DNA from 2 places in the Pseudoclavibacter sp. RFBI5 genome. Region 2 is predicted to be linked to the other one. Evidence: predicted binding sites of a transcription regulator. Region 2 holds the regulator's gene; the other holds the start of a gene.

Region 1 (7,209 bases), on a different contig from region 2:
CCCGGCTCTTCGGCGGAGGCGGATCACTCCTCATCCCCGCCGGCCTCGTCGGAGCCCTCCTCGTGCTCGTCGCCGACCTCGTCGGCCAGTTCCTCCTCGGCACCCGCTACCCCGTCGGCGTCGTGACCGGCGTGCTCGGTGCGCCGTTCCTCATCTACCTGATCATCCGCACGAACCGCGCGGGAGGCTCGCTATGACCGCAGACCACACCCTCATCGTCGAGCAGCTCAGCCTGGGCTACGGCGACCGAGTCGTCATCGACGAGCTCGACCTCCTTGTGCCGCCAGGCAAGGTCACGGCGATCGTCGGTGCGAACGCGTGCGGCAAGTCCACGCTGCTGCGCTCCATGTCGCGGCTCCTCACGCCTCGCGACGGGCACGTCCTCCTCGACGGCAAGGAGGTGCACAGGACACCCGCGAAGCAGCTCGCTCGCATCCTCGGGCTCCTCCCCCAATCCCCGATCGCCCCCGAGGGCATCACGGTCGCCGACCTCGTCGGCCGCGGTCGCCACCCGCACCAGAGCATCCTCTCCAGGTGGAGCCACGACGACGACCTCGCCGTCGCCGCCGCCCTCGAAGCGACCGAGACGACGGCTCTCGCCGACCGCCACGTCGACGAACTCTCCGGCGGGCAGCGGCAGCGAGTGTGGATCGCGATGGCCCTCGCCCAGCAGACCGACCTGCTGCTGCTCGACGAGCCGACGACCTTCCTCGACGTCAGCCACCAGATCGAGGTGCTCGACCTCCTCACCGACCTCAACCATGCCCGCGGCACGACCATCGTCATGGTGCTCCACGACCTCAACCTCGCAGCGCGCTACGCCGACCACCTCATCGCGCTCGCCGACGGCGGACTGCACGCAGCGGGCGAGCCCGGCGACGTCCTCACGGTCGACACGGTGCGCGCCGTCTTCGGACTCGAGAGCCTAGTGGTGCAGGACCCCGTCTCCGGCCGGCCGCTCATGGTGCCCATCGGTCGCCACCACTCGGCGGATGCACCCGTCACGCATCCCGAAGGTTCATCCGCGACAATTGGGGCTCGAACACACGCGTGATCGAGCGGGACCACACCCCGCTCTCTCCGCCGAGACGAAGGACAGGGTGCCGACCGTGAGCGATGCAGGCGTCGAGATCCTCGCTCCCCTCGGGCACCCGGAAGAGGTCGAATCCGGCAGCACGCCCAATGCGCAGCTCCCGGAACGCGCGGACGAAGCAGTCCCAGCCGGCTTCCCCTCACCCGCCCAGGGCTACTACTCCGGCCCCGTCGACCTCAACCGGCACCTCATCAACGACCCCGCCGCGACCTTCATCGTCCGCGTCAGCGGCGACAGCATGATCGGGGCCGGCATCTTCGACGGCGACGAGATCATCGTCGACCGCTCCCTCGAACCGCACGACGGCAACGTCGTCATCGCCGTCGTCGACGGCGAGCTCACCGTCAAGCGCCTGCGCTTCGAGCACGGCCGCGTGCGCCTCGCGCCCGAGAACCCCGCGTACGCCGACATCGTGCTCGAAGAGCTCAGCGAGCTCACCGTGTGGGGCGTCGTCACGAGATGCCTCCACCGTGTCTGAGATGACGGACGCGACGCGCGACTCGACCCAGGCCTCGCCGCTGGCGCTCCGGCAGCCCGCGATCGCCATCGTCGACGCCAACAACTTCTACGCATCCTGCGAGCGCATCTTCGACCCCAGCCTCGAAGGCAAGCCCATCGTCGTGCTCTCCAACAACGACGGATGCGTCATCGCGCGCTCCGAGGAGGCGAAAGCCGTCGGCATCCCGATGGGCGCCCCCTGGCAGGCCATCGCCCCGGAAGCCGCGATGAAGGGCGTCGTCGCCCGCTCCAGCAACTACGAGCTCTACGGCGACATCAACGCCCGCACCATCGAGCTCCTCGGCCGCTACACGCCATCGCAGGAGGTGTACTCGATCGACGAGAGCTTCATCCGGCTGCCAGGCGACCGCCGGGAGGCCCTCGCCGTCGCCCGCGAGATCAGGGTGGCGATGCGGAAGCTCATCGGCATTCCCGTCAGCATCGGGATCGCCCCGAGCAAGACGCTCGCCAAGCTCGCCAACCGCGGCTCCAAATCCGAACCATCGCTCGGCGGCGTCTGCCATCTCGGCGCCTACGGGCGCGAGCAGCTCAGCGGGATCCTCAGCACCATCGACATCGGCGACGTCTGGGGCGTCGGGCGCAAGATGGCCGCGAAATACGTGGGCCTCGGCATCCGCACCGCCCTCGACCTCCGCGAGTCCTCGCCCACCGCCATCCGCCGCCGCTACGGCGTCGTCCAGGAGCGCGTCGTCCAGGAGCTGCGCGGCATCGACTGCCTCCCCATCGACGAGGTCCCGTCGGAGCGCGAGCAGATCCAGTTCTCCCGCTCCTTCGCAGTGCCCATCTCGACGGTGCAGGAGCTCGAGGAGGTGCTCTCCGTGTACACGCAGCGCGCCTCCGCCCGGCTCCGCGCGCAAGGCTCGCTCACGCGGGCCATGAGCTGCTACGCGGCGACCTCCCCCTTCCGCGAAGGGCACGAGTCGCACGCCGTGTCCGTCGCCTTCCCGGAACCCACCGACGACCCGGTCGTGCTCTTCCGCGCAGCCGCCACCGCCCTCGGCCCGCAGCTGCGAGCCGAGCTGAAGTACGTGCGCGTCGGCGTCTCGCTCTTCGAGTTCGTCGCGCGAGACTCGTACGCGGCGCTCGACATCTTCGACGAGCGCGGCGAAGACAGGCGCGTGGGCGAGGCCCTCGACGCCGTCGCCGCGAAGTTCGGCCAGGAATCGCTTGGGCTCGGCATCGCCGGCCTCCGTAGCGGGCGGAGCTGGACCATGCGCCGCGACATGGTCTCACCCCGCGCAACCACCCACTGGGACGAGCTGGCGGTCGTCAAGGCGGAGTGAGTAGCGCAGTTCTCGGTTAACGTGAATTCTTGTTTTTAGCTCGCTGGATAGAACACATGTACCAACAACTGCTGAATGAAGTGCGCGTCGTATCTGGGGACAGACTCACTGAACCGCCAGCCGCACCCCAAGTGCTCCGAGAAAGTTATCCACCACCCTCTCGAATGCCGGTGGTCGTTCGTAGACTTTGGGCATGCAGCAGCGCGACAGACACGAGGGGTTGGGCACAGGGCCGAGCCCGGTTCCGGATCCGGGGTTCGACCCTTCGGACCCGGCTTCTGTCGCGGCTCGACGCTCGGAGATCCTCGCGATGGAGGAAGCAGCCGCGGCGATGCTCGCGGCCGGCACCGCCCTGCAACTGCGAGCCCACGCCGCCGCCTACGACTTCGGGCACGCCCTCGATGTCGCCGAGGGATGCGCGGAATCGGCCATGCACGTGCGATCGATCGCGAACGAGGTCGGCCTGCTCGTGAAGCTCGCCGCCGGCACCGCCCAGGGACACCTCGCGTCAGCATCGGTGACGCTGCGCGAGTTCCCGGCCCTCGCCCTCGCGCTCGAGAGCAATGCTGCGACGCCCGCGCAGGTGCACAAGCTCGTCGAGACCGGCCTGAAGATCAACCACGACGACCCGGCCGAGCAGACCCACCGGCGGGGCGAGTTCGTCCAGGTCATGCTGCAGCGCGTGCGCCGCGAGCCGCTCCCGCCGGCAGCGCTGCAGCACGCGGCCGAGCGCGTCGCGGAAGAGCTCACCGGGGAGTCCATCGAGCAACGCCACGAACGCGCCAAGCAACGGCGCCGCGTGAGCGTCGAGGACCTCGGCGACGGCATGAGCATCCTGCGGGTACTCATGAGCTCGTTCGTCGCGCACGCGATCCGCGACCGCGCGCGCAAGCAGAGCAAAGCCATCATCAGAGCCCGCCCAAAGCCCAGCATGCAGACCCCCGAGAGCAGCGAGATCGGAGACGCGGCAGCGCTCGACGAGCGCACCCTCGACCAGGTCATGTCCGACGTGATCGCCGACCTGCTCCTCACCAGCGACCCCACCGTCTCGAGCGCCGCGAAGGGCATTCAAGCCACCGTGCAGCTCAGCATCCCCATCACGACACTCCTCCCCGACCCGGCCAGGCCTGCACGCGCCCCGGCGCTGCTCGAGGGCATGTCCCCTATGCCCATCGAAGACGCGAAACACCTCGCCGCGACCGCACCCGCCTTCATCCGCCTCCTCACCCACCCCATCACCGGAGCACTCCAAACCGTCGACTCCTACACCCCCACCGCGGCCATGCGCGCCTTCCTGAAAGCCCGCGACATCCACTGCCGCTTCATCGGCTGCCGCCAACCCGCCACGAACTGCGAACTCGACCACACCATCGACCACCAATACGGCGGCACAACCGCCACCTGGAACCTCAGCGACTTCTGCAAAAACCACCACATCATCAAGCACCACACCGCCTGGACCGTCACCCAACACGACGGCGGCACCCTCGAATGGACCACCCCAAGCGGAAAAACCTACACAGACCACCCCGAACCCCACGGCCCCACCTTCACACCCACCGACCAACTGCCCTGGCGGCGAGGCGGCAAACCGCCCCGCGAACGAGACGAGGATCCCCCGCCCGCGGCACCCAGTGCCCCTGCGGAGCCACCGTTCTGACTCGACTCCACTCGAGGGTTGAGGAAGGGGTCCGTCGGCGTGCCGCCTGGGCCGTCGGCCCGCCGGCTTTACCCGGGAATAGGCGAGAAAGGGGCCCTGTTGCATTGCGTGTGACGACAGCAGCGCAGAACACATCTCAGGCCGCATCGACCCAGGCTCCGATTCGCATCGACATCTGGTCGGACATCGCCTGCCCCTGGTGCTACATCGGCAAGCGGAAACTGGAGAGCGGCATCGAGCAGTTCTCCGCGTCGGGTGACGCCCCGGCCGTGGAGATCGAATACCACAGCTACGAGCTGTCCCCCGATACGCCCATCGACTTCCACGGCTCGACCACCGAGTACCTCGCCGAGCGCAAGGGGCTCCCCGTCGTGCAGGTCGAGCAGATGCTCGACCGCGTCACCGGCATCGCGAAGGACGTCGGCCTCGACTACGACTTCGACTCCGTCCAGCATGTCAACACCGTGCGCGCGCACGAGCTCATCCACTTCGCGAAGGCCAACGGTCGCCAGCTCGACGCGAAGGAGCGCCTCCTCAAGGCCTACTTCGTCGAAGGACGCGACCTCAGCGACATCGCAGTGCTCGCCGACCTCGCCGAAGAGCTCGGCCTCGACCGCGCCGCTGCCGTGCACGCGCTCGAAGAGCGAGTCCACCACGACGATGTCCTCGCCGACCAGCAGCAGGCGCAGGCGTACGGCATCCAAGGCGTCCCGTTCTTCGTCATCGACGGCAAGTACGGCGTCTCCGGGGCCCAGGAGGCGGCGACCTTCGCGGATGTCCTGAACAAGGTCACCACCGACCGCGACAACACGACCGCGTGACCGACCACTTGACCGACGGCGTGAACGAGTCCGCCACCGCCACGACCGACGCCCCCACTACTGCTGCGGCCGTGGATCCAGCTGCGGCGGCTCCGGAGACGGCGACGGCGACTCCAGGTGCAACTGCGGATGCGGCCGCGACTGCGGGCTCGGGCACGGGCACTGGCACTGGCACTGGCACTGGCACTGGCACTTCGAGCGTGAGCACGGGCACTCTGAGCGCTTCAGGCGTGACGCCAGCTGCAGTGGACGCAAACTCGGACGCCGCTCCGGGCTCCGTTCAGGCAGGCGGCTTCACGATGCTGGGGGACGCAGGCATCGCCTGCGAGGGCGACGCCTGCCTGATCTGAGCAGAGCAGGGCAGAGCAGAGCAGAGCAGGGCTGCGTCCCGCACAGCAGCTCTGCTCTGAACTCCCCCGCCGCCGAGTCTGCAGGAAGAGCGCGAGTTGGCCCCGGCGCGCGTCTCCGCTCCTGAGCGGCGCGGGTGCTCCGGTGTGATGGACTCTCCCCATGGGATTCACGAGTTTCGTCGCCGTAGGTGACAGCTTCACCGAGGGCGTGGGCGATGAGCTGCCGGATGGCCGGGTGCGCGGCTGGGCCGACCTCGTCGCGCAGGGTCTCGCTGTCTCGTCACCGGAGCCGGTCACCTACGCGAACCTCGCCATCCGGGGGCGACTTCTCGACGCGATCCTCGAAGAGCAGCTCCCCGCCGCAATTGCCCTCAAGCCGCAGCTCATGAGCCTCAACGGCGGCGGCAACGACATCCTCCGCCCCCGCGTCTCCATCGATGACGTCGCCCAGCGGCTCGTCGACGGCGCCAAGCAGGCACTCGACGCCGGCATCCACGTCATCCTCCTCTCGGGCGCGAACCCCTCGGACCACCTCCCCATGGGTAAGCGCATCGCCGCGCGCGGAGACGCGCTCGCCGCCGCGGTGCACGCCAAGATGCCGCCGCAACCCGGCATCACCTTCGTCGACAACTGGGCGGACCCTGAGCTGCGCCACCTCGGCTACTGGTCGCGCGACCGCCTCCACATGGGGGTGAGCGGCCACCGGAGGGTCGCCGCGAACGTCCTCACCGCCCTCGACGTGCCAGCACCTGACTTCGGGCCCCAGACCCCCAGCATCCAGCGACCCCGCAACTCCGAGTACTGGCGTGAGTACGTGCTTCCCTGGATCGGCCGTCGGCTCACCGGCAAGTCGTCAGGTGACTCGCGCACGCCGAAGTACCCGACGCTCGACCCGGTCGCCACCGACTAGCAGCACGGTCAGCGAAAGAGGCGGCCCGCAGACGCTGCCGTCGATGTCATCGCTTATGAGAAAACCCTCTCATTCAGGCTTCGTGCCGTATAGTGGTTGAGTCGACGCATGGTCACCCCGCTTCTCGCGGACATTCCAGATCCTGCCTGTCGCCATCCGCGCCACCGGATCCGTGGCCACCAGGACCCAAGTCCGAGACGCCCACCCTGCTCACGAGCACGAGTCGGCTGACCAGCAGGCGCCCACAGCGGCGCACACATGCTTGAAAGAACGCGCCCCGCCAACGCTGGCGGGTTGCGCCGCAACGAAACGAAGAATCGCATCACACTCGCAATACCATTCACCCTGCCCGCACCTCGAGTCTCTTGGCGACAAGCCGACGACGACGTGTACGCGGCAACCATCAGCGACGAGTTCGCTGGCTTCATCACGATCGCAGACACCGGACTGCACACCCTCCAGGGCCCCCAGGGACAGAGCATCGGCGACTACGGGACGCTCGACGAAGCCCAGGAAGCCCTCTCCGAGGCGCTCTTCCCCGTCGAGCACGACCAGACGGACGTCGCGGCGGCA
Region 2 (7,209 bases):
CCGACCCCGCCGTGCGAGCCGAACTCGAGGCGGAGCTGCAGCTCGAGGGTCCCGGTCCGCTCTTCGCGCGGCTCCGTGCACTCGACCCCCAGGCCGCGGCCACCATCGACGCGCGCAACGGACGGCGCCTCGTACGGGCGCTCGAGGTGATCGAGGTCACGGGGGAGCCGTTCAGCGCTCAGCTGCCTGACCAGGAAGCCAGATGGCGGGACGTGACGTTCGCCGTCGTCGAAGAGCACCGGGAGGTGCTCACCCCCAGGCTCGACGCCCGCGTCGAGCGCATGTGGGAGTCGGGGCTGCTGGAGGAGACGCAGGCGCTTGCCGAGGCCGGGCTGGAGCAGGGCGGCACCGCCAAGCGCGCGATCGGGTACCAGCAGGCACTCGCGGAGCTTCGGGGCGAGATGAGCCGTGCCGAGGCGATCGCAGAGGCGCAGCTCTTGACCCGGAAGTACGCCAGGCGCCAGGTCTCCTGGTTCCGACGCTACGAGAGCGCGGTCCGCGCCCAGAGCGGGGAGGGGTTCGCAGCGCAGCGCATCCTCCAGGCCGCCGGACTCTGACCGGGAGACCACGCACGGCGCACACGGGGATCGAGAGTTCCGTAGCATTGGCCCCATGACACAACTCGCGTTCACCAAGGCGCAGGCCACCGGCAACGACTTCGTCCTCGTCTCCGACCCGGACGGGGAGCTGGACCTCGGGCCTCAGCGCGTGGCGCGGCTGTGCGATCGCAATTTCGGTGTCGGCGCAGACGGTCTCATCCGAGCGGTTCGCTCGCAGAACCTCGCTGAAGGGCGCGAGCTGCAGGCAGCCCACCCCCTGGCCGAATGGTTCATGGACTACCGCAACGGCGACGGATCGATCGCGGAGATGTGCGGCAACGGGGTGCGCGCGTTCGCGCGCTTCCTCACGGAAACAGGGCTGGTGACCCTTGAGGCGGGTGACCGGCTGGAGATCGGCACGCGTGCCGGTCTGCGGGTCGTCGAGCGAGACGGCACGGGCTTCAAGGTCGACATGGGGCCGTGGCGCCTCGAAGGTGGCGAGCCGCTCGTCACCGTCCCGCACATCGGCGTCTCACGCCCGGGGCTCGGGATCGATGTCGGAAACCCTCACGTCGTCGTCGCGCTCTCGAGCGAGGAAGAGCTCGAGCGGCTCGAGCTCTTCCATGCACCGCTCATCGATCCAGCCCCTGAGCTGGGAGCCAACGTCGAGTTCGTCGTCCCGCACGACCAGCTCGTGCAGGACGGCGTCGGGCACATCCGGATGCGCGTGCACGAGCGGGGCGTCGGCGAGACCCTCTCCTGCGGCACCGGGGCCGTCGCGTCAGCACTGGCGGTTCGCTACTGGGCGGGCGCTGGCGCGCCGGATGCCTGGTCGGTCGGTGTGCCGGGTGGTGTGCTGCAGGTGACGGTCGGAGCTGTCGACGGCGTCGAGCATGTCTTCCTGGCGGGGCCGGCCGAGATCGCCTTCACGGGCAGTATCGAGGACGAGCTCGCTAGCGAACTCGCCTCACCCGCAGCACTCTGAAGCCCGCGTCCGTCGAGTGCCGCTCGACGGACAGCTCTGGTCCGAACTGCGCCGCGATCCAGGACTGCAGTGAGTCGCCGCCGAGCTTCTTGGCGACGACGAGCCAGGCTTCTCCCTCGGCGCTGAGGCGCGGCAGCCACGCGGAGAGCAGCTCGTGCAGGGCCTCTTTGCCGATTCGGATGGGCGGGTTCGACCAGATGAGGTCGAAGGTCGTGTCCTCGGGGACATCCTCGGGGCGTGTCGGCGTGATGTTGTCGAGTCCGAGGGCCTGCGCGTTCTCACCGGTGAGCAGCAGCGCCCGTTCGTTGACGTCGACGGCCCGCACGTCCAGTTCGGGCGACTCGAGTGCGAGTGCGAGTGCGATCGGTCCCCAGCCGCACCCGAGGTCCAGCGCGGTTCCGGTCGAGGGCGGCGGGGGTGCTGCGTGCAGGAGCGCCTGGGTGCCGCGGTCCACGTGCTCAGGGCTGAAGGTACCGCCTGCCGTGATGACGGTCACCGTTCGGCCCCGGAGGTTGGCGACGACGCGTCGCCGCTCGAGAGGCCCGTCCGGGGTTGCTGAGAAGTAATGCTGAGCGGTCACCCCTAGACGCTAGCACCGGCGTAGAATAGTACGAATATGCGAGATTCTGAGACTCCTCCAGGCGAGAGCAACGACGCGATCGACCGAATCCTCCGAGCCGCGAAGGAACCGGGCGCCACGATGACCCTGTTCTCCTCCGGCAGAGCGCAGGCGCTGCAGGACGGCGCCAGCACGAGCTATGACGGCGAGGCCGACGGCGACCAGCTCGAACGAGAAGCCAGGCAGTCGCTGCGACGAGTCGAGAGCCTGCGAACGGAACTCGAGGACGTCACCGAGGTCGAGTACCGCAAGGTGCGCCTCGAGCGGGTCGTGCTCGTCGGCGTCTACCGCAGGAACTCCCTCGAGGAGGCCGAGAACTCGATGCAGGAGCTAGCCGCGCTCGCCGAAACTGCGGGAGCCGTCGTCCTCGACGGCGTGCTGCAGCGTCGGCCGAACCCCGACCCCGCCACGTACCTCGGCCGAGGCAAGGTCGCTGAGCTCAAGGAGATCGTCGCGGCGCTCGAAGCCGACACGGTGGTCGCCGACACCGAGCTCGCGCCCAGCCAGCGTCGCGCGCTCGAAGACGAGATCAAGGTGAAGGTCATCGACCGCACCGCGGTGATCCTCGACATCTTCTCCCAGCACGCCAAGAGCCGCGAGGGCAAGGCGCAGGTCGAGCTGGCGCAGATGGAGTACATGCTCCCGCGCCTTCGCGGATGGGGCGAGTCGATGTCCCGGCAGGCCGGTGGCCAGGTCGGCTCCGGCGGTGCCGGCATGGGGTCACGAGGCCCTGGAGAGACCAAGATCGAGCTCGACCGTCGGCGCATCCGCACGAAGATGGCCAAGCTTCGCCACCAGATCGCCGACATGAAGGATTCGCGTGACGTGAAGCGCGCGACCCGACAGCGCAACCAGGTTCCGGCCGTCGCGATCGTGGGGTACACGAACGCCGGCAAGTCGAGCCTCCTCAACCGCATCACGCATGCGGGCGTCCTGGTCGAGAACGTTCTCTTCGCGACCCTCGACGCGACGGTGCGCAAGGCGGCGACGGAAGACGGCCGCCCCTACACGATTGCCGACACGGTCGGCTTCGTGCGTAACCTGCCCCACCAGCTGGTCGAAGCCTTCCGCTCGACGCTCGAGGAGCTGCAGGCTGCCGATGTCATCGTGCATGCCGTCGATGCCTCCCACCCGGATCCCGCCGCGCAGCTCGCCACGGTGCGAGACGTCATCGGAGAGGTCGAAGCCCACGATGTTCCCGAGATCGTGGTCTTCACGAAGGCCGACCTGGTCGATAGCGATCGACGCCTCGAGCTCCAGGGGCTCGCCCCCGACGGCCTCTTCGTCTCCGCGCACACGGGTGAGGGCATCGACCTGCTGCTCGGGCGCATCGCCGAGCTCCTGCCAACCCCCGAGGTGACCATCGAGGTCCTTGTGCCCTTCGAGCGCGGCGATCTCGTCTCCTACCTGCACGAGCGAGGTGCCGTGCTCGAGCTCGAGCACGTGGAGAGCGGCACGCGGCTCAAGGCCCGGGTCCACCCCGACCAGCTCGGACTGTTCGAGGCGTTCGCGGTCGCAGGCTGACGCATACGCCTCAGTCCTCCTGAGGGAGGCATGCAGAAGAGCGGCGAGCCCATCGGGCTCGCCGCTCTTCTGCATCTGCTGACGTGTGCAGGCGCCGGTGCTTCCGGCTGCTCTCAGATGGAGCGGAGGACAGCGACGACCTTGCCGAGGATCTCGGACTCATCGCCGAGGATGGGCTCGAAGTCGCTGTTGCGGGGGAGCAGCCAGATGTGGCCGTCACGCTTGCGGAAGGTCTTGACCGTGGCTTCTCCGTCGAGCATCGCGGCGACGATGTCGCCGTTCTCCGCGTTGCGCTGTGACCGCACGACGACCCAGTCGCCGTCGCAGATGGCAGCATCGATCATCGACTCGCCAACGACACGCAGCAGGAAGAGCTCTCCCTTGCCGACGATCTGACGGGGGAGCGCGAAGACGTCTTCGACCTGCTGCTCCGCCGTGATCGGGATGCCGGCTGCGATCCTGCCGACCACCGGGACGAACGCGGCCTCAGCCGTCTCGTTGGAATCGCCATCGTCGGTGTGGTCGAAGTGCACCAGCACCTCGAGGGCGCGGGGCATGCCCGGATTGCGCTTGATGTAGCCGAACTTCTCCAGCTGGCCGAGCTGGTGGGTGACGCTCGACAAGGAGACGAGGCCGACTTCGTCGCCGATCTCGCGCATGCTCGGCGGGTACCCGCGCGTGCGCACCGACTCCATGATGCAGGTCAGGATGCGCTCCTGCTTCTCGGTCAGTTTTCTGTAGATGTCGCTCGCTGGCTTCTTGGCCATGTCGTCTCCGTCCGCTCTCCGACACGGAATGTCGGTGGCAGGTGATGCACTGCCTGATAGCGCCAACCCTACCGAGGGTGCACGCAGGTACGAAACATTTCTTCGAGTGTTGTGGATGAAAGTTCGAGAGATTCGAACTGGAAGCCTTGACTTGGCACTTTGTTCGTAGCTATATTCAGTACATACATTCGACCACTCGAAGATGTGGACGAATCAGGAGGAATCATGAACACCACTGCCGTTGCACCACTCCGCCTCACCGTCCGAGGCCGTCGTGTCCTGCTCGCCATCGCTGCGCTGCCCGTCGCCGCAGCCATCGCCCTCGGGGCCACGCACATGAACTCCGCGGCGGCCTCGAGCGACGCCGCAGGCGTCGAGTTCGAGTACGTCACCGTCGGCGCTGGCGACACGCTCTGGGGCATCGCCGAGGAGGTCGCGGGCGATTCCGATATCCGCGACGTCATCGTCGAGATATCCAAGCTCAACGCTCTTGAGAACGGCACGGTTCAGGCCGGGCAGCGCCTCGCCCTCCCACTCGACTGAGTCCACAGCCCATTCCAGGCGCAGACCGCGTCGTAGGCTTGTGCGGTGACCTCGTTCGAAGACCTGCCCATCCGTGACGACCTCCGCGGACTCACCCCCTACGGAGCGCCGCAGCAGCCGGTGCGCGTTGCCATCAACGTCAACGAGAATCCGCACCCCGTGCCGGAGGTCGTGGCCAGGCGAATCATCGAGGCGATCGCCCGCGAGCTCCCCGGACTCAATCGCTACCCGGACCGCGAGTTCACGAAGTTGCGCGAGCAGCTGAGCGTCTACCTGGGCCGGGGCATCGGTCCCGAACAGGTGTGGGCCGCCAACGGCTCGAACGAGATCATGCAGCAGCTGCTGCAGGTCTTCGGTGGCCCCGGGCGCAGCGTGCTCAGCTTCACACCCAGCTACTCGATGTACCCCCTTCTCGCCAGAGGGGTTGGGTCCGAATGGATTCCGGTGTCACGCGCTGACGGCTTCGCGCTGACCGCGGACCTCGTCACGGAGGCACTTCGTCGAGAGCGCCCCGACATCACCATCATCTGCACGCCGAACAACCCCACGGGCACCGTCACCGATCTCGACGTGATCGCGGCTGCGTACGACGCGACCGACGGCATCCTGATCGTCGATGAGGCCTACGCCGAGTTCCTCCCTGATGGTCGGGAGACCGCGCTCTCCCTTCTCCCGGGTCGCGAGCGGCTCGTGGTCTCGAGGACCATGAGCAAGGCGTTCGCCTTCGCTGGCGCCCGCGTCGGGTACTTCGCGGCTCACGAGGCCGTCGTCGACGCCGTCCGACTCGTTCGGCTGCCCTACCACCTCTCCGCGATCACCCAGGCCGCCGCGACCGCAGCGCTCGAGTGCTCGGAGATCATGCTCCAGCAGGTCGACGCCATCCGCGAGCAGCGCGACCGCCTGCTGGTGGAGCTGCCCCGTCTTGGCTACACGCCGTGGGAGTCTGGCGCGAACTTCGTGCTGTTCGGCGACGTCGCGGATCCCGCGGCTACGTTCCAGCAGCTCCTCGACCGCGACATCCTGGTGCGGGATGTCGGCATCCCGAACGCGCTTCGGGTGACCGCCGGGACGCGCGCGGAGACGAGCGCGTTCCTGGCCGCACTCGCCGAGATCACCGATGCAGGGAAGGCCTAGGCTGGAGCGATGACCACGACGCCACGCACCGCGACCGTCTCACGCGCGACGAGCGAGTCCTCGATCGAGCTGAGCCTGAACCTCGACGGGACCGGCATCGCCGACATCCAGACGTCGGTTCCGTTCTATGACCACATGCTGAATGCCTTCGCGAAGCACTCGCTGACCGATCTCACGGTCCGTGCGACGGGTGACACGGAGATCGACGTGCACCACACGGTCGAGGACACGGCGATCGTGCTCGGTCAGGCGATCCGCCAGGCCCTCGGCGACAAGTCGGGTATCGCTCGGTACGGCGATGCGAGGGTGCCGCTCGATGAGTCGCTCGCCGAAGCCGTCGTCGACATCTCGGGGCGTCCGTTCCTGGTGCACACCGGCGAACCGGAAGCCTTCATCTACCACCTCATCGGCGGGCACTTCACGGGCGCGATGGTGCGTCACGTCTTCGAGGCGATCACGTTCCACGCCGGTCTGACGGTGCACGTCGAGGTCATCCGCGGGCGCGACCCGCACCACATCGCCGAAGCGGAGTTCAAGGCGTTCGCCCGTGCGTTCCGCGCGGCCAAGCGACTCGACCCGGAGGTCGTGGGCATTCCTTCGACCAAGGGCGCGCTGTGACTTCAGTCGCACGTCCGCGGGTGGTCGTCGCTGACTACGGCTCGGGCAACGTTCACTCCGCCGTGAAGGCGCTCGAAGCGGCTGGTGCTGAGGTCGAGCTGACGGCCGACCGCGCTGCCGCCTTCGACGCCGACGGCTACGTCGTGCCAGGTGTCGGGAGCTTCGCTCACGTCATGGAGGCCATCAATCGTCAGCGCATCGGGGAGATCGTCGGCCGGCGCCTTGCAGGGGGGCGCCCCGTGCTTGGCATCTGCGTCGGCATGCAGATCTTCTTCGACGGCGGCATCGAGGGTGGCAGGCGAGCCGAAGGTCTGGGCGAATGGCCGGGCGAGGTGACCGAACTGCGGGCAGAGGTCCTTCCGCACATGGGATGGAACCTCGTCGACCCCCCGGCGGACTCGAAGCTCTTCGCCGGCATTGCTCGGGAGCGCTTCTACTTCGTGCACTCGTACGCGGCGCATGAGCTCCCGCTCGACCCGC

What was found. Region 2 encodes LexA, which represses DNA repair genes until DNA is damaged. Its sites were predicted from a motif close to TCGAACANNTGTTCGA; they were not measured.
Region 1: a site for LexA is predicted at 2,944-2,959, ahead of C5E06_RS19595 (HNH endonuclease signature motif containing protein). Genes of this name have one in related genera too.

What each region holds. Positions count from the first base shown of each region.
Region 1 covers NZ_PSYA01000010.1:121,788-128,996, reverse strand. The annotation lists gene C5E06_RS07560 (iron chelate uptake ABC transporter family permease subunit) at 1-197, shown strand, start outside; gene C5E06_RS07555 (ABC transporter ATP-binding protein) at 194-1,054, shown strand; gene C5E06_RS07550 (LexA family transcriptional regulator) at 1,110-1,571, shown strand; gene C5E06_RS07545 (Y-family DNA polymerase) at 1,573-2,895, shown strand; gene C5E06_RS19595 (HNH endonuclease signature motif containing protein) at 3,089-4,555, shown strand; gene C5E06_RS07535 (DsbA family oxidoreductase) at 4,666-5,376, shown strand; gene C5E06_RS18940 (hypothetical protein) at 5,373-5,726, shown strand; gene C5E06_RS07525 (SGNH/GDSL hydrolase family protein) at 5,887-6,636, shown strand; gene C5E06_RS07520 (hypothetical protein) at 7,024-7,209, shown strand, end outside.
Region 2 covers NZ_PSYA01000008.1:111,583-118,791, forward strand. The annotation lists gene miaA (tRNA (adenosine(37)-N6)-dimethylallyltransferase MiaA) at 1-557, shown strand, start outside; gene dapF (diaminopimelate epimerase) at 613-1,524, shown strand; gene C5E06_RS06500 (class I SAM-dependent methyltransferase) at 1,493-2,104, opposite strand; gene hflX (GTPase HflX) at 2,141-3,667, shown strand; gene lexA (transcriptional repressor LexA) at 3,781-4,434, opposite strand; gene C5E06_RS06515 (LysM peptidoglycan-binding domain-containing protein) at 4,660-4,977, shown strand; gene C5E06_RS06520 (histidinol-phosphate transaminase) at 5,023-6,111, shown strand; gene hisB (imidazoleglycerol-phosphate dehydratase HisB) at 6,121-6,729, shown strand; gene hisH (imidazole glycerol phosphate synthase subunit HisH) at 6,726-7,209, shown strand, end outside.